DNA from 2 places in the Anaerobacillus sp. ABR4_321 genome. Region 1 is predicted to be linked to the other one. Evidence: a T-box and tRNA genes for the amino acid it is inferred to sense, from the RefSeq annotation. Region 1 holds a T-box; the other holds one or more tRNA genes.
What was found. The T-box of region 1 lies ahead of ACXADT_RS20765 (tryptophan--tRNA ligase). A T-box ahead of a tRNA ligase gene usually reads a tRNA of that ligase, here a tRNA-Trp.
Positions count from the first base shown of each region.

Region 2: it has a tRNA-Trp gene. The T-box ahead of ACXADT_RS20765 (tryptophan--tRNA ligase) is inferred to sense a tRNA for this amino acid. The anticodon was not compared.

Region 1 covers NZ_JBSWTK010000001.1:3,948,000-3,958,743, reverse strand. The annotation lists gene ACXADT_RS20795 (arsenic transporter) at 1-1,126, opposite strand, end outside; gene ACXADT_RS20790 (ArsR/SmtB family transcription factor) at 1,140-1,484, opposite strand; gene ACXADT_RS20785 (carboxymuconolactone decarboxylase family protein) at 1,621-1,860, shown strand; gene ACXADT_RS20780 (carboxymuconolactone decarboxylase family protein) at 1,861-2,151, shown strand; gene ACXADT_RS20775 (YjcZ family sporulation protein) at 2,253-2,348, shown strand; gene desB (Delta(10) desaturase DesB) at 2,483-3,538, opposite strand; T-box leader at 3,975-4,222, shown strand; gene ACXADT_RS20765 (tryptophan--tRNA ligase) at 4,270-5,262, shown strand; gene ACXADT_RS20760 (VOC family protein) at 5,337-5,666, shown strand; gene ACXADT_RS20755 (class D sortase) at 5,694-6,308, opposite strand; gene bioB (biotin synthase BioB) at 6,516-7,517, shown strand; gene ACXADT_RS20745 (site-2 protease family protein) at 7,559-8,044, opposite strand; gene ACXADT_RS20740 (DinB family protein) at 8,225-8,695, shown strand; gene ACXADT_RS20735 (serine hydrolase domain-containing protein) at 8,780-9,802, shown strand; gene ACXADT_RS20730 (penicillin-binding transpeptidase domain-containing protein) at 9,956-10,744, shown strand, end outside.
Region 2 covers NZ_JBSWTK010000001.1:223,083-233,826, reverse strand. The annotation lists gene perR (peroxide-responsive transcriptional repressor PerR) at 1-47, shown strand, start outside; gene ACXADT_RS01280 (YgzB family protein) at 109-468, opposite strand; gene ACXADT_RS01275 (nucleotidyltransferase-like protein) at 653-1,519, shown strand; rRNA gene ACXADT_RS01270 (16S ribosomal RNA) at 1,793-3,342, shown strand; rRNA gene ACXADT_RS01265 (23S ribosomal RNA) at 3,556-6,485, shown strand; rRNA gene rrf (5S ribosomal RNA) at 6,615-6,731, shown strand; tRNA gene ACXADT_RS01255 (tRNA-Asn) at 6,742-6,816, shown strand; tRNA gene ACXADT_RS01250 (tRNA-Ser) at 6,818-6,909, shown strand; tRNA gene ACXADT_RS01245 (tRNA-Glu) at 6,925-6,999, shown strand; tRNA gene ACXADT_RS01240 (tRNA-Val) at 7,143-7,218, shown strand; tRNA gene ACXADT_RS01235 (tRNA-Asp) at 7,226-7,301, shown strand; tRNA gene ACXADT_RS01230 (tRNA-Met) at 7,344-7,420, shown strand; tRNA gene ACXADT_RS01225 (tRNA-Phe) at 7,614-7,689, shown strand; tRNA gene ACXADT_RS01220 (tRNA-Thr) at 7,694-7,769, shown strand; tRNA gene ACXADT_RS01215 (tRNA-Tyr) at 7,842-7,926, shown strand; tRNA gene ACXADT_RS01210 (tRNA-Trp) at 7,934-8,007, shown strand; tRNA gene ACXADT_RS01205 (tRNA-His) at 8,027-8,102, shown strand; tRNA gene ACXADT_RS01200 (tRNA-Gln) at 8,109-8,183, shown strand; tRNA gene ACXADT_RS01195 (tRNA-Gly) at 8,192-8,266, shown strand; tRNA gene ACXADT_RS01190 (tRNA-Cys) at 8,277-8,351, shown strand; tRNA gene ACXADT_RS01185 (tRNA-Leu) at 8,378-8,467, shown strand; tRNA gene ACXADT_RS01180 (tRNA-Leu) at 8,500-8,584, shown strand; gene ACXADT_RS01175 (hypothetical protein) at 8,751-8,876, shown strand; gene ACXADT_RS01170 (YetF domain-containing protein) at 8,922-9,380, shown strand; gene ACXADT_RS01165 (DsbA family oxidoreductase) at 9,455-10,153, shown strand; gene yvfG (protein YvfG) at 10,197-10,418, opposite strand; gene ACXADT_RS01155 (B3/B4 domain-containing protein) at 10,662-10,744, opposite strand, start outside.

The DNA.
Region 1 (10,744 bases):
GACCTAAATCAGAACCGATGATGTTCGCGTAAATCAGTGCTTCTTTTAGCGTGCCTGTTGTAGATGTTGCTTCAATTGCAAGCGCATCGATCATAACCGTAGGCATGTTGTTCATAATGGAAGATAAGATGGCAGCGATGAAGCCCATCGAAACGGTTGCTGCTAGTAATCCTTGGTCAGCTGCACCCTGAATGAGGTTTGCGAGTATGTCCGTTAAGCCAACATTCCGGAGTCCGTAAACAACAACGTACATACCGATCGAGAAGAACACGATCGCCCATGGTGCTCCATTTACAACTTTACGCGTTTCCACCGCTGAACTTCTTCTAGCCATCAGTAGGAAGAAGATTGCAACGATTCCTGCGATGATCGAAACGGGAACGCCGATAAATTCACTTGCAAAATACCCTACGAGCAAGACAGCAAGTACGAGCCATGATAGTTTGAACATCTTCTCATCACGGATTGCTTCTTTCGGTGCTCTAAGCATCTTCAAATCATAGTTCCCTGGAATATCTTTTCTAAAGAAAAGGTAGAGCACAAGTATACTTGCGCCAAGCGCAAAGAAGTTCGGAACGATCATTCTTGAAGCATATTCAACGAATCCGATATCGAAAAAGTCCGCTGAAACGATATTCACGAGGTTACTAACAACAAGTGGCAGTGATGTCGTATCTGCAATAAAACCACTCGCCATAATAAACGGGAAGATCATTCTTTCTTGAAATTTAAGATTTCGCACCATCGCAAGTACGATTGGTGTCAGGATAAGTGCTGCGCCATCATTTGCGAAAAGTGCAGCTACAACAGCTCCGAGTAGTGTTACGTAAATAAACATTCGGAGTCCGTTCCCTTTTGCTACTCTTGCCATATGAAGAGCAGCCCATTCAAAGAACCCGATTTCATCTAGGATGAGTGAGATCAAGATGATCGCAATAAACGCGAATGTGGCGTTCCATACGATTTCGGTTACGGTTATCACATCTTGAAAATCAACGACACCTACAAGAAGGGCTAGAATGGCGCCACCGCATGCCGACCACCCAATTCCGAGGTTTTTCGGCTGCCAGATGACAAGAATCAATGTAAGTATAAAAATCATGATTGCGAGTAAAACAGAAGTCAAATCGATTCCTCCATTAATCACAGCGTATGCGTCGTCCGCTTAGTTCTAGTTGGTGAAGCTTGTCTCGTTGATCCGGAACGAGCTGAATGATACTTTCGATGATAGAAAAAGCTTCATGGTCTCGGTTGAGAGAGTAAAAGATCCACTGGCTATTTCTTCGCTCTTTCACTAACCCAGCATCGCGAAGCTTACGAAGATGCTGGCTGATGGAAGGCTGGCTCATGTTTAGTAAGTCCACAAATTCACATACGCAGCACTCTCCGTCTTTTAACAAACTGATGATTGTCAGTCTTGTTTTATCTCCTAACAGTTTAAGAACGCTAGCAGCTAATTCCATTTCGATCGCCGTTCTATTCATTGCATCACCTCCAGTCATTAGTATATAAGCATGTACTTATATATGCAATGATTTAATCCTTCAGATCACGATTTTGAAGGTGAAGTGCTCTTCCTGATAGAAAAGAAAGGGTATGACGTGAAAGGAGAGATCTAACATGGAGGCAAGAATAAAAGTGGTACCATATGAAGAGGCAGAGGGGAAACTAAAGGACCTTTATGAGGCATTCAACAATGAAATGGCCAATATATTGCGCGTGCATTCTTTAAATCCTCGTTCTCTTGAAGCACATTTGAAGTACTACAAAGTCATTATGTTTGCTGAGTCGCCATTATCACGAAGGGTAAGAGAAATGATCGCAACGGTCGTCTCAGTAGAGAATGAGTGTTTTTACTGAATGGAACATCATGGGGCGGCGCTCCATTTCATTACGAAAGATCGTGAACTAGTAGAAGGGATAAAGAAGAATTATCGAGAGCTGGATTTAGAAATGAAGGAGCTAGCTATACTGGATTACGCTGTTAAGCTTACGAAAAAGCCGAGCAGTGTGACTGACGAGGATGTGGCGGAATTAAAAGAAATAGGGTGTATCGATCGAGAAATCCTCGATGTTTGTCAGATAGCTTCTTACTTCAACTTTGTGAACCGAATGGCAGAGGGTCTAGGGGTTTCGTTAGAGCGGCGATAGGGATAAAACAAACAATCCCTGCCTTACTAAACGAATGCCTATCCAACATGGTAACTATAGCATAGGATATAGTAATCCATGATGGAAGGGAGGCCAACTCCATGGGATATGGTTACGGCAGCGGGTTCGCTCTAATTGTTGTGCTGTTTATTCTCCTTATCATCGTAGGTGCAGCTTTTGTTGGAGGCGGGTACTAATACTCGATTTCTAAAGCTGCATGTAGCGGGTTAATCCTGCTAAATTGCATGTAATGAGAACAAGGATGCAGGGAAGGCTAATTTGGCCTCCTCTGATAACGAGAAAAAGCAGCCCTTCTTGGGCTGCTTTCTACTTATTTCTTAAAGAGTTTGCGTGGTAAGATCGATCGTGGGTTCAGTTTGTTTCCCAGTGATCCGAAGCCATTTCCACTGTTTGGATCAACAAGCTCATTGTGCTCAAAATAAACACGAGGCGTTTTCCAAAGCGCGATGAGAGCTCTCGTCATCGGCATTTCATGATAGCGATCAGGCCACATGTCTTTAATGTGCTGTTTAACGAGCGGATAATATTTTGGGCTCATACCAGGGAACAAGTGATGTTCCGTATGGTAAGAGAAGTTAAAGTGAATCTTATCTACCCATTTTGGAACGGTAACCGTCAAGCTGTTAGCAAGTGGGTCGTTCACAGGCGTCAATGGATTCAAACGATGATTTGTTGAAATGTAAGCCATAACGATAAAGTTTGCGATCAACAATGGAATAAAGAATGCAAAGATCCATTTTTCGAATCCCATGATGAATAAGAGTCCGATCCATGTTACCCATGGAAGAACAACTTGTAGCCAGACTTCTGTCTGCTTTCCTGATTTGAATTCTTTAATGTATACAAAGAACATTTTCATCGAATGTGCAGTGAACTGAACAGTAAGTGATGCAAAGCTAAAGAATGCTCTGATGAATAATGGCAGTCTATAGATCCAACGGAAGATCTTCATCTTTGAGATCTTCTCGAGCGTTGGCCATGCATCAGGGTCCTTCTCATCATGTTGTGTGTGCACATGGTGGTTCATATTGTGCCATTTACGCCATAATTTTGGTCCAGTACTTAACGGAAAGAAGGCGATTGCACCAAGGGTGTCTCGAAGCCAAGGCTTACGTACAACTGTTCCGTGCAAAATTTCGTGACCGAGAAACCCAAGTCCGGCAAAGCTTGCACCGATTACAACTGAGAAAACTAAGTTGATGAGTGGATGTAAGTTAAACAGTCCTATGATCAGGAAGCTGGCAACTGTAATCAACAAGTATATGAGACCGCCGAATAATCGGCTAGGTACGGGTTTAAAGGCATCCTTTGGCATGTGTTTCTTCACACGTGCCGCATACCAACTGAATGAGTGTAGATCTTTCACTAAATCACCTTCCAATAGTCATTTGGGCAGAATTTTCAATTTTCTTATCTATGATTCGCAGTTAACTTTAACAGCACGATAAAGGCAAGTCAATGGAATTTATGACCAAAAGTTATGACCAGGTACTAAAAATAGTCATTTGAAAAATAATAACGCTATTATGCCAGACTAAAAAGCATCACAACAAACACGATTGTAAAAACATTTTAAACAAAATTATTTTTAGTCATACATGTAATCAACATGTAGAAATTCTTTAAATACTTTAAAAATGGGATCCTGTTTTGTGTAAATTAGAGGATGAGTGGAAGTTATTTCTTACCTTTCTAGTATAACGCTTCTGGAAAGAATAAGATAATTTTAAGAAGCGAAAAGCAGAAATGTGGAAATATTTTCTTGACTTGACTACCTGTAATGTTTAGAATAATAAAAAAATACACGAGCGATGAAGAAGAAGAGTAGTCTTTAGTAACACGTCAGAGAGCTGATGGGTGGTGTGAATCAGTGTGTGCTGAAGGGGAATGGGCTTCTGAGCTTCCGGACTGAACGAAGGAGTAGGTTGCGGCGGAAGGTCTTACCGATAAAAGAGACACCTTATAGAAAAGCTTTCTTTTCTGTAGGAGTTAAGCGCGTTTGTGTGAAGCAAACGAATAAAGGTGGCACCACGGGTTTCTCGTCCTTTTCATAGGATGAGAAGCCCTTTTTGTGTTGATTAGAATGGAGGATGAGTGATGAAGAAAACGGTGTTGACGGGTATTAAACCAACAGGAAGGATTCACCTTGGGAACTATATCGGTGCGATCAAACCAGCGTTAGAGCTTGCAGCAGAAGAGGATCCTGTTTATTTCGTAGCAGATTATCATGGACTTACGAAAATACAAGATGCTGAACAGATGAAAGAACTCTCGTACGGGATTGCTGCGACATGGCTTGCTTTAGGACTTGATCCATCCACATCCATTTTTTATCGCCAGTCTGATGTTCCTGAAATATTTGAACTTTCATGGATTCTTGCATGTTTTAGTTCAAAAGGGTTGATGAATCGTGCGCATGCATACAAGGCGATCGTCGATCAAAATAGAGAAACAGGACGCGAAATCGATGATGGAGTCAACATGGGACTGTTCACATATCCGATTTTAATGGCTTCTGATATATTACTCTTCCAGTCTGATCTTGTTCCAGTTGGGAAAGATCAAATCCAGCATGTTGAAATCGCTCGTGACCTTGCAGATACGTTCAATCGACAATTCGGTGAAACGTTCAAACTTCCAGATTATGTTGTGAAGGAAGAATCTGCTGTCATACCGGGTCTCGATGGTCGGAAGATGAGTAAGAGCTACCATAACACGATTCCGATTTTTGAAGAGCCTGAGAAACTTAAGAAGTTGATCAACAAAATCAAGACGGATTCGACAAAACCTCATGAAGCGAAGGATCCAGACGATTCGACCGTATTTGCACTTTATCGTGAATTTGCAAGTCAAGATGTGGTTAGTAAAATGAGAGATCGATTTGAAAATGGAATTGGATGGGGAGAGGCGAAAAAAGAATTGTTCGAAGCGATGAACCATGTGCTTGAAGAGCCTCGAAGAAAATATAAGTATTACATGGAAAATCGAGAAGAGCTTGATCGGATACTTGCTGAAGGGGCAGGAAAAGCTAGAGCTAAAGCGAAACCTCTCTTGAATGAAGTGAAGCAGAAGATCGGAATAAAAGCATGAATCGATTGAAGGAACGCTCGAAATGAAAGAGAAATGGGAAGAATGGGAAAGATGAATGAAGTGAGGTGTAGTGAATGAAATATGAGCTGTCTAAAAATATTGGCTTACAAGTAAAAAATGTCGCTGAAGCGAAAAGATTTTATGAGAAAGTATTTGGTTTTAAGCACCAGGAGCACAGTACAGTCAATGAGGTAGAATTCAAAAGCGATCACAATCACATCTTTTTGATCGATGGAGAGGAAAATCTCGGGCCAGTCTTAGAGTTAGAAGTGGAATCATTAGAAGAAGCAAGGAATGATTTATTGAAGAATGGTTGTAAAATCATTCGCTGGGAAGGAAAAGGGAAAGATTGCTATATCCAAGATCCTTATGGAATGACGTTTAATATTTGGGAGAAAGGTTAAGAAAGAGCTGCCGAAATGGCAGCTCTTTTACTTACGGAGTGGTGTTTCTTTTGAAACGAGCTCTGATTGAATGATATATCGTTCTGGTGCGAACCCAATATAATCAAACGGATAGCAAGTTGTTAACGTTAAAGTAGGCTCGTCCTTGTTTACGATAACGGAACGGTCATCTTCATCTGTGATCCAAATCTTTCTTACTTGATAATCGTATACAGTTCCATTGAATTCTACATACAAGTGGTCGCCTTCTTCTACTTGATCAAGGTTGTGAAAAACGGTGTCTCGATGCCCAGAGAGAACCACGTGGCCATTTTCATCAGGCGTGACAGTCCACTTACTTTCGTGTAGACCGACACCTTTCTTCAATGAATCCTCATCCGTGCCATAGTAAACGCTGTATGTGCTGCCTATCCTTGGAATCGATAGCATAGCTGCTTTTTCACCATACTCATATGTGGATTTTGATTCTTCTTCCTCAACAGCAATCGTCTTTTTCTCCACGGTCGAATCCCAACCTGGATGGTTTTTTTGGACGACTTCTGGCTCATGGGTAACAGCTTTGCTTTGATCCCAAAAGGAATAGCCACTCCATAAAACGATCAAAAGACCTACGAATAACAGCAGAATTCCAACCTTTTTCATAGATGCTTAACGCTCATTAAAAGGTGTGTCATTCGAACTCCTCCTATAAAAACAGTCTCTACTAATTGTCTTCCTCAGGAGGTAAGATGTAAACCATTATTTCAAATATTTTCAAAAAAGATCAGATTGACAGACGTTTCCACTTGGTGGTAGGTTAATGTTAACTTAAATAAATAATAAGTTAACATTTAAATGGGAGGCAATTGGATGCTTAAAGTCGAAGAAACAACAGCGAATTGGGAAAAATTTGCGGATCTTGCACTTGAAGGGAAACCGCTGACAAAAGAACAAGCTATTTCAGTACTTTCATCCTCCGATGAATCGTTATTACCTTTATTGAATGCGGCATACCGCGTGAGAAAGCATTATTTCGGGAAAAAAGTAAAGCTGAACATGATCATCAACGCGAAGAGCGGGTTATGTCCTGAAAACTGTGGGTACTGTGCTCAATCCGCCTATGCGGATACGAACGTAAATAAATATGCACTTCTAGACAAGGATACCCTTGTGAGTGGGGCACGGGAAGCGATGAATCGTAAAGCTGGTACATACTGTATCGTGATGAGTGGACGCGGTGCAACAAACAGAGAACTTGATAAAGTAATCGATGCTGTTGAAGAAATTAAAGCCGAGATGCCTCTTAAAATCTGTGCTTGTCTCGGAATTCTTTCTTCTGAGCAGACGAACCGTCTGAAAGAAGCCGGCGTTGATCGCTACAATCATAATATCAATACGAGTAAAGGTCACCATGACAACGTCACAACAACGCACTCATATGATCACCGTGTGAAGACGGTTGAAAATGTAAAGGAGTCTGGAATTTCACCTTGTTCAGGCGTAATCGTTGGAATGGGAGAATCACACGAAGATGTGTATGATATGGCAGCAGAGCTTCGTCGAATCGATGCCGACTCGATTCCGGTTAACTTTCTTTACTCTGTGCCCGGTACGAAGATGGAAAAGATGGATGAGCTTGATCCAAGATACTGCTTAAAAGTGCTCGCGCTATTTAGGTTAATGAATCCAACAAAAGAAATCCGTATCTCAGGTGGGCGTGAAGTGAACCTTCGCTCTCTACAAGTGATGGGATTATACGCTGCAAACTCCATCTTTGTCGGAGATTACTTAACGACTGACGGTGCTGAGTCTTCAGCTGATCATAGAATGATAGAAGATTTAGGATTTGAGATTGAAGAGTGCGCTTTATAAGCTATAAAAAAAAAGCTGCCATGATGGCAGCTTTTTGCTAGTTAGTCGATCGGATCTTCCGCTTTTCCGTAGCGAATCACATCGAATATCGCGAGGCCATCACTAGGCTTTCCAGCATCGTTCCGGTATGGCATAAGCGAAAAGAAAATAAAGTAAACAGAGAAATAGGAATACTGATAAAAGAAAAGTGTCACAGGTAGGACATCTAAATTCATAAGTAGATTAAGAATCAAGATAACACCTAGATTGAATAAACTACCTGCGGCATAGATGGCAACATGTGCCCACGTTTTATTGTAGGTTAGTTTTTCATACTGACACCATCCTTCCATGAAATACTTCTTCTTCACTTCGAGAGCCCCGAGATGGAACAGCGTTTCACCTGTACCTATACAAAACTTAATTTTCCCACCGAACAGTCTCGCCGTAAGAACGTGACCTGCTTCATGAACAAGCGTTACGATCGGGAGAATCAAGAAAAAATTTATTAGAAACATTGGGATATCGCTTAACGTAAACAAAACCATTCCTCCTGATGCAAAGAGAATTTTGTGCAATGTTAGAGGTGTTACCCCTTTTTAGTAAGGTGTTAACACTATTTTTTAAAAAAGTGACTGTTAAATAAAGGTTCCAGTCCAACTGTATTGAACTAGTACGTTATGAAAGAATAGGTTTGACAGATCTACATAATGAAAGGTGTGTTTAGGATGGAAAATATAATAAAGCAGATGGATATGACTCGTACTTTTTTATTGATGGGTGCTGAGAAGATCACGGAAGATAATGCAGATATCATTCCAGAAGGATTCCCAAATTCACTGCGATGGCAGTTAGGTCACGTGCTTGTCTCGTTTGAGTACATCGTATTCCATATGGCCGGGGAAGAGGTTAACCTGCCTGAAGGCTATACTGAATTGTTTACAAGAGGTACGAGTCCGAAAGATTGGACAGTTGACCCTCCAAAAGTAGCAGAACTCAAAGAACGATTATCTGAACAGATGGGTCGCTTCAAAGAGACGTTTGAAAATCGTCTTGATGAGAAGATTGAAGAAACATTTAAGGCTGGACCAGTAGAGCTGCATACAGTCGGTGAGCTCGTTCTTTTCGCACTCTTTCATGAGAGTGAGCATGGTGGCTGTATCAAAGGGCTTCACCGTGCAATCAAAGGTGCACAGTAAGAGGAGCTGACTTATGTCAGCTTTTTTGTGTTCTTTAACGATTTAAATGAGGAAATGCTTTCGAAGAGAAAGGGGAGAGAGAACATGGAGCAAGTAATCGAACAAATTGAGGAGCGTATAAAAGAAGTGGGGTTTTCTGGTGTTGTTTATGCGCGGAATGAAGATGACGTTGTGATCAAGTCGGCTGCTGGTTTTGCGAACCGAGCGGAAGAAATCAAGAACAACATTCATACAAGCTTTGGAATTGCTTCTGGATGTAAAGTGTTCACAGCGATCGCGATCTGCCAGCTTGTTGAGAGAGGACTAGTATCGTTTCAATCTACAATAGGGGAATGTTTCAAGGTTCCATTTCCACACTTCGATAACGAAGTAACAGTTCATCAGCTTTTAACACATACTTCTGGAATACAGGACTATTTTGATGAAGAAACGATGGATGATTATGAAGCATTATGGCTCGACACACCGGCCTACACAGTAACTGAACCGAAAGATTTTTTACCATTGTTCCAGGATGGGAAGATGAAGTTTGCTCCTGGGGAAAGATTTGCCTATAACAACGCAGGTTTTATTGTACTTGGCTTAATCGTGGAGGAGATTACGGGGGAATCGTTCACTGACTATGTAGCGGCAAACATCTTCAGTCCATGCGGCATGCATGATTCTGGTTATTTTCCACTAGATGCGCTTCCTAAAAATACGGCTAAAGGCTATATCGACTTTGAAGATGGATCGTGGAAGACGAATGTCTATTCCATTCCTAAGGTTGGGGGACCGGATGGCGGGGCGTATGTGACGGCTCCGGACATGATTAAGTTTTGGGAAGGCCTTATTAATGGAAAGTTGGTCAGTAAAGCGATCGTTCATCGTTTGCTAACACGCCATGTACATGTGAAGGATAATACCTACTACGGATACGGAATTTGGATAGAGATGAATGAGGATGAGGTTATGAAGTATTACGTGATGGGCTATGATCCTGGAGTGAGCTTTGAATCTGCTTATTATCCGTCAACAGATTTCATGGTTGCCATTCCGTCAAATAAGGAAAAAGGTCCTTATAAACTTTTGAAAACACTTGAAGAGGAATGGGGAATGAACGAATAAAACGAAGTCAGCGCCTATAAAGGCTGCTGGCTTTTCTATGTGTACCTGCTGCCCATCACTCTTGCGAGAATACTAGATGGGCAGTTTTACCTTTTAACTAACAGTCCGTTCTTTTATACTATAGGAAAATAAAGGAATGAAGGAGAGCTGATCTTGAAACTGAAAATGTTCTTATTGATGGGGGTACTCATCATACTTGCTAGCTGTTCAACACCACCTTCACCCATCGATGCGTTCGATACATATGTAAAGAAGTGGAATGAACAAGAGTTTAGTAGTTTGTACACGCAGCTGTCGCCGGCTGCACAGGAGTCGATTACAAAAGAAGATTTTGTCGAGCGATATGAATCGATTTATTCCGATGTGAAAGTTGAGGATTTGAAGGTAACATTTAAGAAGCCTGAGGAAGAGCCGGAGGCGAATGAAGAAGGAGAAGTGACGTTTCCTTTTTCAGTGTCGATGCAGACGCTAGCGGGAGAAGTTGCTTTCGAAAACGAGGCAACGCTCGTCCTAACAGAAGATGAGGAGACAGAGACATACAAAGTGAACTGGAATCCTTCATTTATTTTTAAGGAGTTAGAAGAGGGTGAAGAAGTCGCCATTTCTTCAGCAGTCCCAACTCGTGGAGAAATAACGGATCGAAACGGTGTAGAGCTTGCCGTGAATGGAACGGTCAAACAGATCGGAGTCGTACCTGAAAAAATTGAATCGGATAAAGAAGCGATTCTGTCGCAGTTAAGTGAAGTCTTGAAGGTAAGCGTTGAAGCTATTGAGAAGGAACTAAGTCAAGGGTGGGTCCAATCGAACCCTGCTCAATTCGTTCCGATTAAAAGTGTCATGGTAGATGAAGAAGATTTGATTGCTGAAGCAATAACGATTACTGGCGTGCAAGTGAACAATACGACAAAACGTATTTATCCACTCGGTGAAAGCGCCGCACAC
Region 2 (10,744 bases), 3.7 Mb from region 1:
TGGAAATATACGGTTCATGTCCGGAGTGTCAAAAGAATAAACACTAAAAAAACTCGCCTCAAATGGCGAGCTTTTTTTGTGTTAACAAAAAAGGAGCACAGCTGCTCCTTATTTATTTTTAGTCTTTTTACTATTATATTTCTCGTCGAACTCGACACCCTCTAAGCTTGGATCCATCGTCAATGGTTGTTTGCAGTACATACAAGCATCCACTCGCCCAAGAACTTTCGTCGTTCTCTCGCAATTAGGACAGGTGACCTGGACAGCTTTGGTCGATAGCATCCCAATCCAGAAATACACAACAGCACTAGCAATCGTTGCTAAGAAACCAATAATCATAAACAACGTCATTAAGAAGACGGATGTTTTAAAGAAAATACCTATATACATTATACCAATTCCGATAAAGACTAAGCTCAGTGCGAACGTACGAATTCTATTTATTTTGTTTGTATACTTTAATTGCATCACTTGTCCCTCCTGCAACCAAGTATAGCATATGGATTATCTGTAAGCACTTTCCTTACCATCTTCCATAAAAAGTTCAAAATTAGGATTGCTTAATTTATAACAGGATTTATAATATTGAATGTTGAATTGTTTAGACAGGTACGGGTCCAAGAATAAAAAAGTACTGCTGGAGGAAAGTCAGATGGAAAACCTTTTAAGGCCGATTTACCAGGAAAGAGCAAGTCACCCCGAAACCCTTGGAGTTATTGTAATTGAAAAAACAAAACCACATCATCCATTGACTGATAACTTTGATGTCGTTTTATTGATCATCGTTAATAATAATCAAAAGCCATGGCTTGTTAAGCATTATGAATTTGAGGACAAGAAAGCAGCGATGCATGTTGTTTCTGAACAACAAGTTCATGATTGGTTGCTTACAGGGAGCCATCGTCGTCTAGTGGCTTGGCTTGTTAACGGAAAGATCATTTTTGATCGAAATGAATACATAGCAGGATTGAAAGAGCGTATTCGTGAATTTCCATTAGAGGAACGTACTCGCAAGATCGGAGTTGAATTCGCTAAACTCATTAGAAGGTATATGGATGGTAAGGAACTGTTTGCTTCAAAACAATATATGGATGCTTACAATTTTATTTTGCATGCTTTGCATCATCTAGCACGTTTATCTGTCATCGAGCATGGTTTTCATCCAGAAATCACCGTTTGGAATCAAGTGAAACATATTGAACCTGAAATCTTTAAGTTGTATACTGAGCTTCTCACTGGTGAGGATCCTCTTGATAAACGCCTTGAATTGCTCCTTCTTGCTAATGACTTTTCACTTTCATCTAAATCTTTCAACGCTACTCTTCATATAAGGAAGGTTATGAATGAGCGCGATGGAGTTTGGACTTATCAGGAGCTGTTGGAGAACGATCAGTTAAAAGAGTATGGAATCGACCTAGGCGCTCTTCTAGAGTATATGGTAGAGAAAGAACTAATTGAAGTTCTACTATCTGAAACAAAAGGTAATGGAATTTATAGTCGTCAGTATCGAGCAAAATAGCAATTTAAAATAAACGGGGGAAAATATTATAAAAAGGGTTGACCATATTTTTGCCCCGTGATATATTATTACTTGTCGCCGCAAGAAAGCAACGCGGCAAACAAAAACTTTCAAAAATGTTATTGACTTCGAACGAGTTAATGTGTTATATTAATAAAGTCGCTGAAAACGACATTGAAAGAAACAAATCGATCTTTGAAAACTGAACGAAACGCCATGCAAGAACTTGTTTCTACGGAAACAAACATTGTTTTAAAGCTAGATTGAACTTTTCTATCGGAGAGTTTGATCCTGGCTCAGGACGAACGCTGGCGGCGTGCCTAATACATGCAAGTCGAGCGGAGAAATGGGAGCTTGCTCCCATTTCTCAGCGGCGGACGGGTGAGTAACACGTGGGCAACCTGCCCTACAGACTGGGATAACTCCGGGAAACCGGAGCTAATACCGGGTAATACATAGCATCGCATGATGCAACGTTGAAAGTTGGCCTTTGGCTAACACTGTAGGATGGGCCCGCGGCGCATTAGCTAGTTGGTAAGGTAACGGCTTACCAAGGCCACGATGCGTAGCCGACCTGAGAGGGTGATCGGCCACACTGGGACTGAGACACGGCCCAGACTCCTACGGGAGGCAGCAGTAGGGAATCTTCCGCAATGGACGAAAGTCTGACGGAGCAACGCCGCGTGAGTGACGAAGGCCTTCGGGTCGTAAAGCTCTGTTGTTAGGGAAGAACAAGTACCGTTCGAATAGGGCGGTACCTTGACGGTACCTAACCAGAAAGCCACGGCTAACTACGTGCCAGCAGCCGCGGTAATACGTAGGTGGCAAGCGTTGTCCGGAATTATTGGGCGTAAAGCGCGCGCAGGCGGTCTCTTAAGTCTGATGTGAAAGCCCACGGCTCAACCGTGGAGGGCCATTGGAAACTGGGGGACTTGAGTGCAGAAGAGGAGAGTGGAATTCCACGTGTAGCGGTGAAATGCGTAGATATGTGGAGGAACACCAGTGGCGAAGGCGGCTCTCTGGTCTGTAACTGACGCTGAGGCGCGAAAGCGTGGGGAGCAAACAGGATTAGATACCCTGGTAGTCCACGCCGTAAACGTTGAGTGCTAGGTGTTGGGGGGTTCCACCCTCAGTGCTGAAGTTAACACATTAAGCACTCCGCCTGGGGAGTACGACCGCAAGGTTGAAACTCAAAGGAATTGACGGGGGCCCGCACAAGCAGTGGAGCATGTGGTTTAATTCGAAGCAACGCGAAGAACCTTACCAGGTCTTGACATCCTCTGCCACTCCTAGAGATAGGACGTTCCCCTTCGGGGGACAGAGTGACAGGTGGTGCATGGTTGTCGTCAGCTCGTGTCGTGAGATGTTGGGTTAAGTCCCGCAACGAGCGCAACCCTTGATCTTAGTTGCCAGCATTCAGTTGGGCACTCTAAGGTGACTGCCGGTGACAAACCGGAGGAAGGTGGGGACGACGTCAAATCATCATGCCCCTTATGACCTGGGCTACACACGTGCTACAATGGACGGTACAAAGGGCAGCGACACCGCGAGGTGAAGCGAATCCCATAAAGCCGTTCTCAGTTCGGATTGCAGGCTGCAACTCGCCTGCATGAAGCCGGAATTGCTAGTAATCGCGGATCAGCATGCCGCGGTGAATACGTTCCCGGGCCTTGTACACACCGCCCGTCACACCACGAGAGTTTGTAACACCCGAAGTCGGTGAGGTAACCTTTTGGAGCCAGCCGCCGAAGGTGGGACAAATGATTGGGGTGAAGTCGTAACAAGGTAGCCGTATCGGAAGGTGCGGCTGGATCACCTCCTTTCTATGGAGAATTACGAGGCAACATTGGTTGCCAAACTTGCATGAGCGTTTCGTTTAGTTTTGAAAGAATGATTGTATTCTTTCACGTTCCTTGAAAACTAGATAGCACAAACAACGACATCCAATAATTATTATTTTTTGCGTTATAACTTAGTTAGTCACATCTAACGATGTGCATCGATGACGTTAGAACACTGTTTCTAGCGAAATCTAAGGTTAAGCTACTAAGGGCGCACGGTGGATGCCTTGGCACTAGAAGCCGATGAAGGACGGGACGAACACCGATATGCTTCGGAGAGCAGTAAGTACGCTTTGATCCGGAGATTTCCGAATGGGGGAACCCACCATCCGTAATGGGATGGTATTTACTTCTGAATACATAGGAAGTAAAAGGCATACCCGGGGAACTGAAACATCTCAGTACCCGGAGGAAGAGAAAGCAATCGCGATTTCCTGAGTAGCGGCGAGCGAAACGGAAACAGCCCAAACCAGAGGGCTTGCCCTCTGGGGTTGTAGGACGTCTCATTGGAGTTACAAAGGCACGGATAGACGAAGCGACCTGGAAAGGTCCATCAGAGAAGGTAACAATCCTGTAGTCAAAATCCGCTGCCCTCCGAGACGGATCCTGAGTACGGCGGGACACGTGAAACCCCGTCGGAATCCGGGAGGACCATCTCCCAAGGCTAAATACTCTCTAGTGACCGATAGTGAACCAGTACCGTGAGGGAAAGGTGAAAAGCACCCCGGAAGGGGAGTGAAAGAGAACCTGAAACCGTGTGCCTACAACTAGTTGGAGCCCGTTAATGGGTGACAGCGTGCCTTTTGTAGAATGAACCGGCGAGTTACGATCCCGTGCAAGGTTAAGCCGAGAAGGCGGAGCCGCAGCGAAAGCGAGTCTGAATAGGGCGAAGGAGTACGTGGTCGTAGACCCGAAACCGGGTGATCTACCCATGTCCAGGGTGAAGTTCAGGTAACACTGAATGGAGGCCCGAACCCACGCATGTTGAAAAATGCGGGGATGAGGTGTGGGTAGCGGTGAAATGCCAATCGAACCCGGAGATAGCTGGTTCTCTCCGAAATAGCTTTAGGGCTAGCCTCGCGGCAAGAATCTTGGAGGTAGAGCACTGATTGGACTAGGGGTCCCTACCGGATTACCGAATCCAGTCAAACTCCGAATGCCAACGATTTATCCGCGGGAGTCAGACTGCGAGTGATAAGATCCGTAGTCGAGAGGGAAACAGCCCAGACCACCAGCTAAGGTCCCAAAGTATACGTTAAGTGGAAAAGGATGTGGCGTTGCTTAGACAACCAGGATGTTGGCTTAGAAGCAGCCATCATTTAAAGAGTGCGTAATAGCTCACTGGTCGAGTGACGCTGCGCCGAAAATGTACCGGGGCTAAACGTATCACCGAAGCTGTGGATTGTCTTACGACAATGGTAGGAGAGCGTTCTAAGGGCTGCGAAGTCAGACCGAAAGGACTGGTGGAGCGCTTAGAAGTGAGAATGCCGGTATGAGTAGCGAAAGACAAGTGAGAATCTTGTCCGTCGAAAGCCCAAGGTTTCCTGAGGAAGGCTCGTCCGCTCAGGGTTAGTCGGGACCTAAGCCGAGGCCGAAAGGCGTAGGCGATGGATAACAGGTTGATATTCCTGTACCACCTCCTTTCCGTTTGAACGACGGGGGGACGCAGAAAGATAGGGAGAGCGCGCTGCTGGATATGCGCGTCCAAGCGATTAGGCTGGTGAATAGGCAAATCCGTTCACCGTGAAGGCTGAGTCGTGATGGCGAGGGAATTTAAGTACCGAAGTCCCTGATTCTACACTGCCAAGAAAAGCCTCTAGTGAGGAAAGAGGTGCCCGTACCGCAAACCGACACAGGTAGGCGAGGAGAGAATCCTAAGACGATCGGGAGAACTCTCGTTAAGGAACTCGGCAAAATGACCCCGTAACTTCGGGAGAAGGGGTGCTTCCTCGGGTGAATAGCCCAGGGGAGCCGCAGTGAAAAGATCCAAGCGACTGTTTAGCAAAAACACAGGTCTCTGCCAAGCCGCAAGGCGATGTATAGGGGCTGACACCTGCCCGGTGCTGGAAGGTTAAGAGGAGGGGTTATCCCTTACGGGAGAAGCTCTGAATCGAAGCCCCAGTAAACGGCGGCCGTAACTATAACGGTCCTAAGGTAGCGAAATTCCTTGTCGGGTAAGTTCCGACCCGCACGAAAGGTGCAACGACTTGGATACTGTCTCAACGAGAGACCCGGTGAAATTATAGTACCTGTGAAGATGCAGGTTACCCGCGACAGGACGGAAAGACCCCATGGAGCTTTACTGTAGCCTGATATTGGATTTTGGTACAGCTTGTACAGGATAGGTAGGAGCCATAGAAGCCGGACCGCTAGGTTCGGTGGAGGCGTCGGTGGGATACTACCCTGGCTGTACTGACATTCTAACCCAGCACCGTGATCCGGTGCGGAGACAGTGTCAGGTGGGCAGTTTGACTGGGGCGGTCGCCTCCTAAAGAGTAACGGAGGCGCCCAAAGGTTCCCTCAGAATGGTTGGAAATCATTCGCAGAGTGTAAAGGCACAAGGGAGCTTGACTGCGAGACCTACAAGTCGAGCAGGGACGAAAGTCGGGCTTAGTGATCCGGTGGTTCCGCATGGAAGGGCCATCGCTCAACGGATAAAAGCTACCCTGGGGATAACAGGCTTATCTCCCCCAAGAGTCCACATCGACGGGGAGGTTTGGCACCTCGATGTCGGCTCATCGCATCCTGGGGCTGAAGTAGGTCCCAAGGGTTGGGCTGTTCGCCCATTAAAGCGGTACGCGAGCTGGGTTCAGAACGTCGTGAGACAGTTCGGTCCCTATCCGTCGCGGGCGCAGGAAATTTGAGAGGAGCTGTCCTTAGTACGAGAGGACCGGGATGGACACACCGCTGGTGTACCAGTTGTTCCGCCAGGAGCATAGCTGGGTAGCTACGTGTGGAAGGGATAAGTGCTGAAAGCATCTAAGCATGAAGCCCCCCTCGAGATGAGATTTCCCACAGCGTCAAGCTGGTAAGATCCCTCAGAGATGATGAGGTTGATAGGTTCGGGGTGGAAGCGTGGCGACACGTGGAGCTGACGAATACTAATCGATCGAGGGCTTAACCTAAAAAATTGGAATACGATGTTGCGTGCTATCTAGTTTTCAGGGAATAAAATTTTCCTTGAAAAATGACAAAATATATTGTAATATATATCTTGTCGCTAGCAATCACACGAAAGTGCGAGCTGTTAGAAGTCTGGTGATGAAGGCGAAGAGGTCACACCCGTTCCCATGCCGAACACGGAAGTTAAGCTCTTCAGCGCCGATGGTAGTTGGGGGCTCTCCCCCTGCAAGAGTAGGACGTCGCCAGGCTAAACATTATTCCACAGTAGCTCAGTGGTAGAGCTATCGGCTGTTAACCGATCGGTCGTAGGTTCGAATCCTACCTGTGGAGCCATGGAGAGCTGTCCGAGTGGCCGAAGGAGCACGATTGGAAATCGTGTAGACGGTCAACGCCGTCTCGAGGGTTCGAATCCCTCGCTCTCCGCCAGCTACATACTAGATTGGCCCGTTGGTCAAGCGGTTAAGACACCGCCCTTTCACGGCGGTAACACGGGTTCGAATCCCGTACGGGTCACCATTTTTCAAAGAAGCTTACGGGCTTCTCACCCAAGGGTTCCCCCGCAAGATGCAATCTCAAGAAGATTCGCAGCGGGACTAGCTAACGCGTCGGAATCCCGTACGGGGTACGGGTCACCAACTTAATTTATTGTTTTACTCTGTGGAGGATTAGCTCAGCTGGGAGAGCATCTGCCTTACAAGCAGAGGGTCGGCGGTTCGAGCCCGTCATCCTCCACCATTTCAAAGGTCCCGTGGTGTAGCGGTTAACATGCCTGCCTGTCACGCAGGAGATCGCGGGTTCGATTCCCGTCGGGACCGCCATTTTCAATCAACATAGTTGGTTTAGAAAATTCATTATATTATCGCGGGGTGGAGCAGTTCGGTAGCTCGTCGGGCTCATAACCCGAAGGTCGCAGGTTCAAATCCTGCCCCCGCAACCAATTTAAGATTTCTAACTACGTCGAATAGACTTCTTGCTAGAAATCAATGGGAGTACTCGGTAGAGTGCAACCAAAAAATTCCACTACGTCGAATAAGCATCTTAGCTGAATTTTAATTGTAGCCCTTTAGGGCAACCTAAACTCTTACTATAAGCTAGATCTAAATAACGTAAAAGCGGAATGTTTAAAACATGGCTCTGTAGCTCAGTCGGTAGAGCAGTGGACTGAAAATCCACGTGTCGGCGGTTCGATTCCGTCCGGAGCCACCATGTTGCCGGTCTAGCTCAATTGGTAGAGCAACTGACTTGTAATCAGTAGGTTGGGGGTTCAAGTCCTCTGGCCGGCACCATTTTTCTCAAAAAGGTATCAATTTCCATTGTTTTTATATATAGTATATATTACAATGATAATTGCCTGTTTTGGAGGGGTAGCGAAGTGGCTAAACGCGGCGGACTGTAAATCCGCTCCCTCAGGGTTCGGCGGTTCGAATCCGTCCCCCTCCACCATTTTGATAGGGGTATAGTTTAAAGGTAGAACAGAGGTCTCCAAAACCTCCGGTGTGGGTTCGATTCCTACTACCCCTGCCAATTAAGATTTAAAATAATGGCGATTGTGGCGAAGTGGTTAACGCACCGGATTGTGGTTCCGGCATTCGTGGGTTCGATTCCCATCAGTCGCCCCATTATGTTGGGCTATAGCCAAGCGGTAAGGCAACGGATTTTGATTCCGTCATGCGCTGGTTCGAATCCAGCTAGCCCAGCCATATTAGTTGCGGAAGTAGTTCAGTGGTAGAACACCACCTTGCCAAGGTGGGGGTCGCGGGTTCGAATCCCGTCTTCCGCTCCATTTTTATAACGGCGGCATAGCCAAGTGGTAAGGCACGGGTCTGCAAAACCCTTACGCCCCGGTTCGAATCCGGGTGCCGCCTCCAATCTTCATATTTTTTTAAAAAGTCCTGCCGGAGTGGCGGAATTGGCAGACGCACAGGACTTAAAATCCTGCGGAGGGTGTACCTCCGTGCCGGTTCGAGCCCGGCCTCCGGCACCATTTACTTTCCGAAATTAAAAAATTGTCTTTATGCCGGTGTGGCGGAATTGGCAGACGCGCACGACTCAAAATCGTGTTCCGTGAGGAGTGTCGGTTCGAACCCGACCACCGGTACCAGTTACATATTTGATACTTAAACGTCAGGATTTCTACAGTGTAGAAGTCTTTTTTTATTGTCTTAAACCTTCGATAGAAACAACCACTTCTTCATAATGTCTCATCTTTCAGTGAAAACTAGAATGTGTGATAGCCGAGATCGACTTCATGAGAAGGAGGAGAGGGTGTGTTGGATTATTCATTGTTATGGAAAGCTGTATTACTCGTTGTTGGAGGAACGTTCATCTTGCGGATTGCAGGACGAAAATCGATTAATCAGATGACGATCGCTCAGGTCGTTATTATGATTTGAATGGGTTCCTTGATCGTACAGCCGATTGCTGGGGAAAATGTGCTAGTGACGTTGTTAATAGCTTTAGTACTCGTACTTACTCTGGTTTTAATCGAACTTGGAGAGCTGAAAGTCGACTGGATCGAAGGATTGGTTTCTGGGCGGTCTAAGATGGTTATTAAGGACGGTACATTGCAAGAGAAAGAACTAAAAAAGCTGAGGTTAATTGTTGATCAATTAGAAATGAAATTAAGACACTCTCAAATCTCCTCGATCGAAGACGTTCAGGAAGCTACAATGGAAGCGAATGGCCAACTGGGTTATACACTAAAGCCTCACATGCAAGCAGCGACAAAAGGCGATGTCGATTCATTACGTCAGGATTTGATAGCGATTCAACGTTTATTAGGTGGAAGTCCATCCAATTCAGCGATAACGACAGGCCCAATGAATTCAAAATTGTTTTCTGAAGTTGAGGCATCGATGTCCTCTTCTCCAGATAATCAACACAATAACTTGCAATGAGCGAAACATTATCTCTCTATCAGCGAAAAATGGTACACTGACTGTAAATCGATTACTATGAAAGAGTGATAACCATGAGAGTAGAAATTTGGTCTGATTTTGTATGTCCTTTTTGCTATATAGGAAAAAGACGCTTAGAAACCGCGCTTCAATCCTTTCCACATCGCGACGAGGTTACGGTCGTTTATAGAAGCTTTGAACTTGATCCGAACGCAGAAAAAGCAACTGGAAAAAGCAAAGCTGAGCTTTTAGCGAGTAAGTATAATGTCAGCCTTGAACAGGCTGAAGGTATGTGTGAGAACATGAGGCAACAAGCAGAAAACGAAGGCTTAACGTTTGATTTTAAGAATATGAAGCCTACTAATTCTTTTGATTCTCACCGACTGCTTCAGTTTGCCGCAAAACACGACCTAATGGAAAAGATGGCAGAAAGACTTTTCTATGCCTACTTTACTGAAACGGAAGACATCTCTGATCATGACACGCTTTGTAACCTAGCTGAAGAGGTAGGACTTGATAGGGTAGAAGTGAATGATATGCTTCGTAGTGAAGAGTTTTCAAAAGAAGTACGCTTTGATGAGTCTCTTGGCAGCCAATTAGGCATTCAAGGCGTTCCATTCTACGTCTTTAATGAAAAGTATGCTGTTTCAGGGGCCCAGCCTCCAGAGATGTTCCAACAGGCGTTAAACAAAGCCTGGGAAGAGGATAAGCAGCTTCAGGTAATCACTAGTGAAGGTGACGCTTGTGGTACTGATTCATGTGACATCAAGTAAACGAATTAAAAGGCTCTCTTACATGTTGTAAGAGAGCCTTTTGTTATTCTTCCGCCTTTTCTTCTTTAATCGTCTTGTATGCAGTATCCAGGTTTCGAATTCTACGAACGATCTCAGAATTTTTGTTAAGATTGTCGTAAATCATAGAAGACACAACTGACCGGTAGTAGCTGTTCATCGCTTCTTGCTTTGAGAACACATCATCGTTTTTCTTTATGTACTGTCTAAAGTTTTCTTCAAAGAATGGTATTGAAAAAGGTTCCATATGCTCATTCCTTTCACATTGGTTTCAGTCACTATCATACACTTGTAGATTCTATATTGAAATATTGTAAAGCAAATCTAAAGAAAATTAAAATTACCTATTGTTTTGCTATTATACTTTGTGTTATTCTAACTACATCAGCGAGGTTTGTAGAAAAACCTCGAATTTTCACCATTTACCCAACGCAGTGTTTCGTTATGATTAACGAAGCGTTGCGTTTTTTTATGTTTGCTCTATTATCGTTCAGTTTGCTAATCCGTAATTAAAGTCTCCGCCATGAATCTGATTAAACATTTCCCCAGAAGCTTGTAAAAGTTTATTTGCCT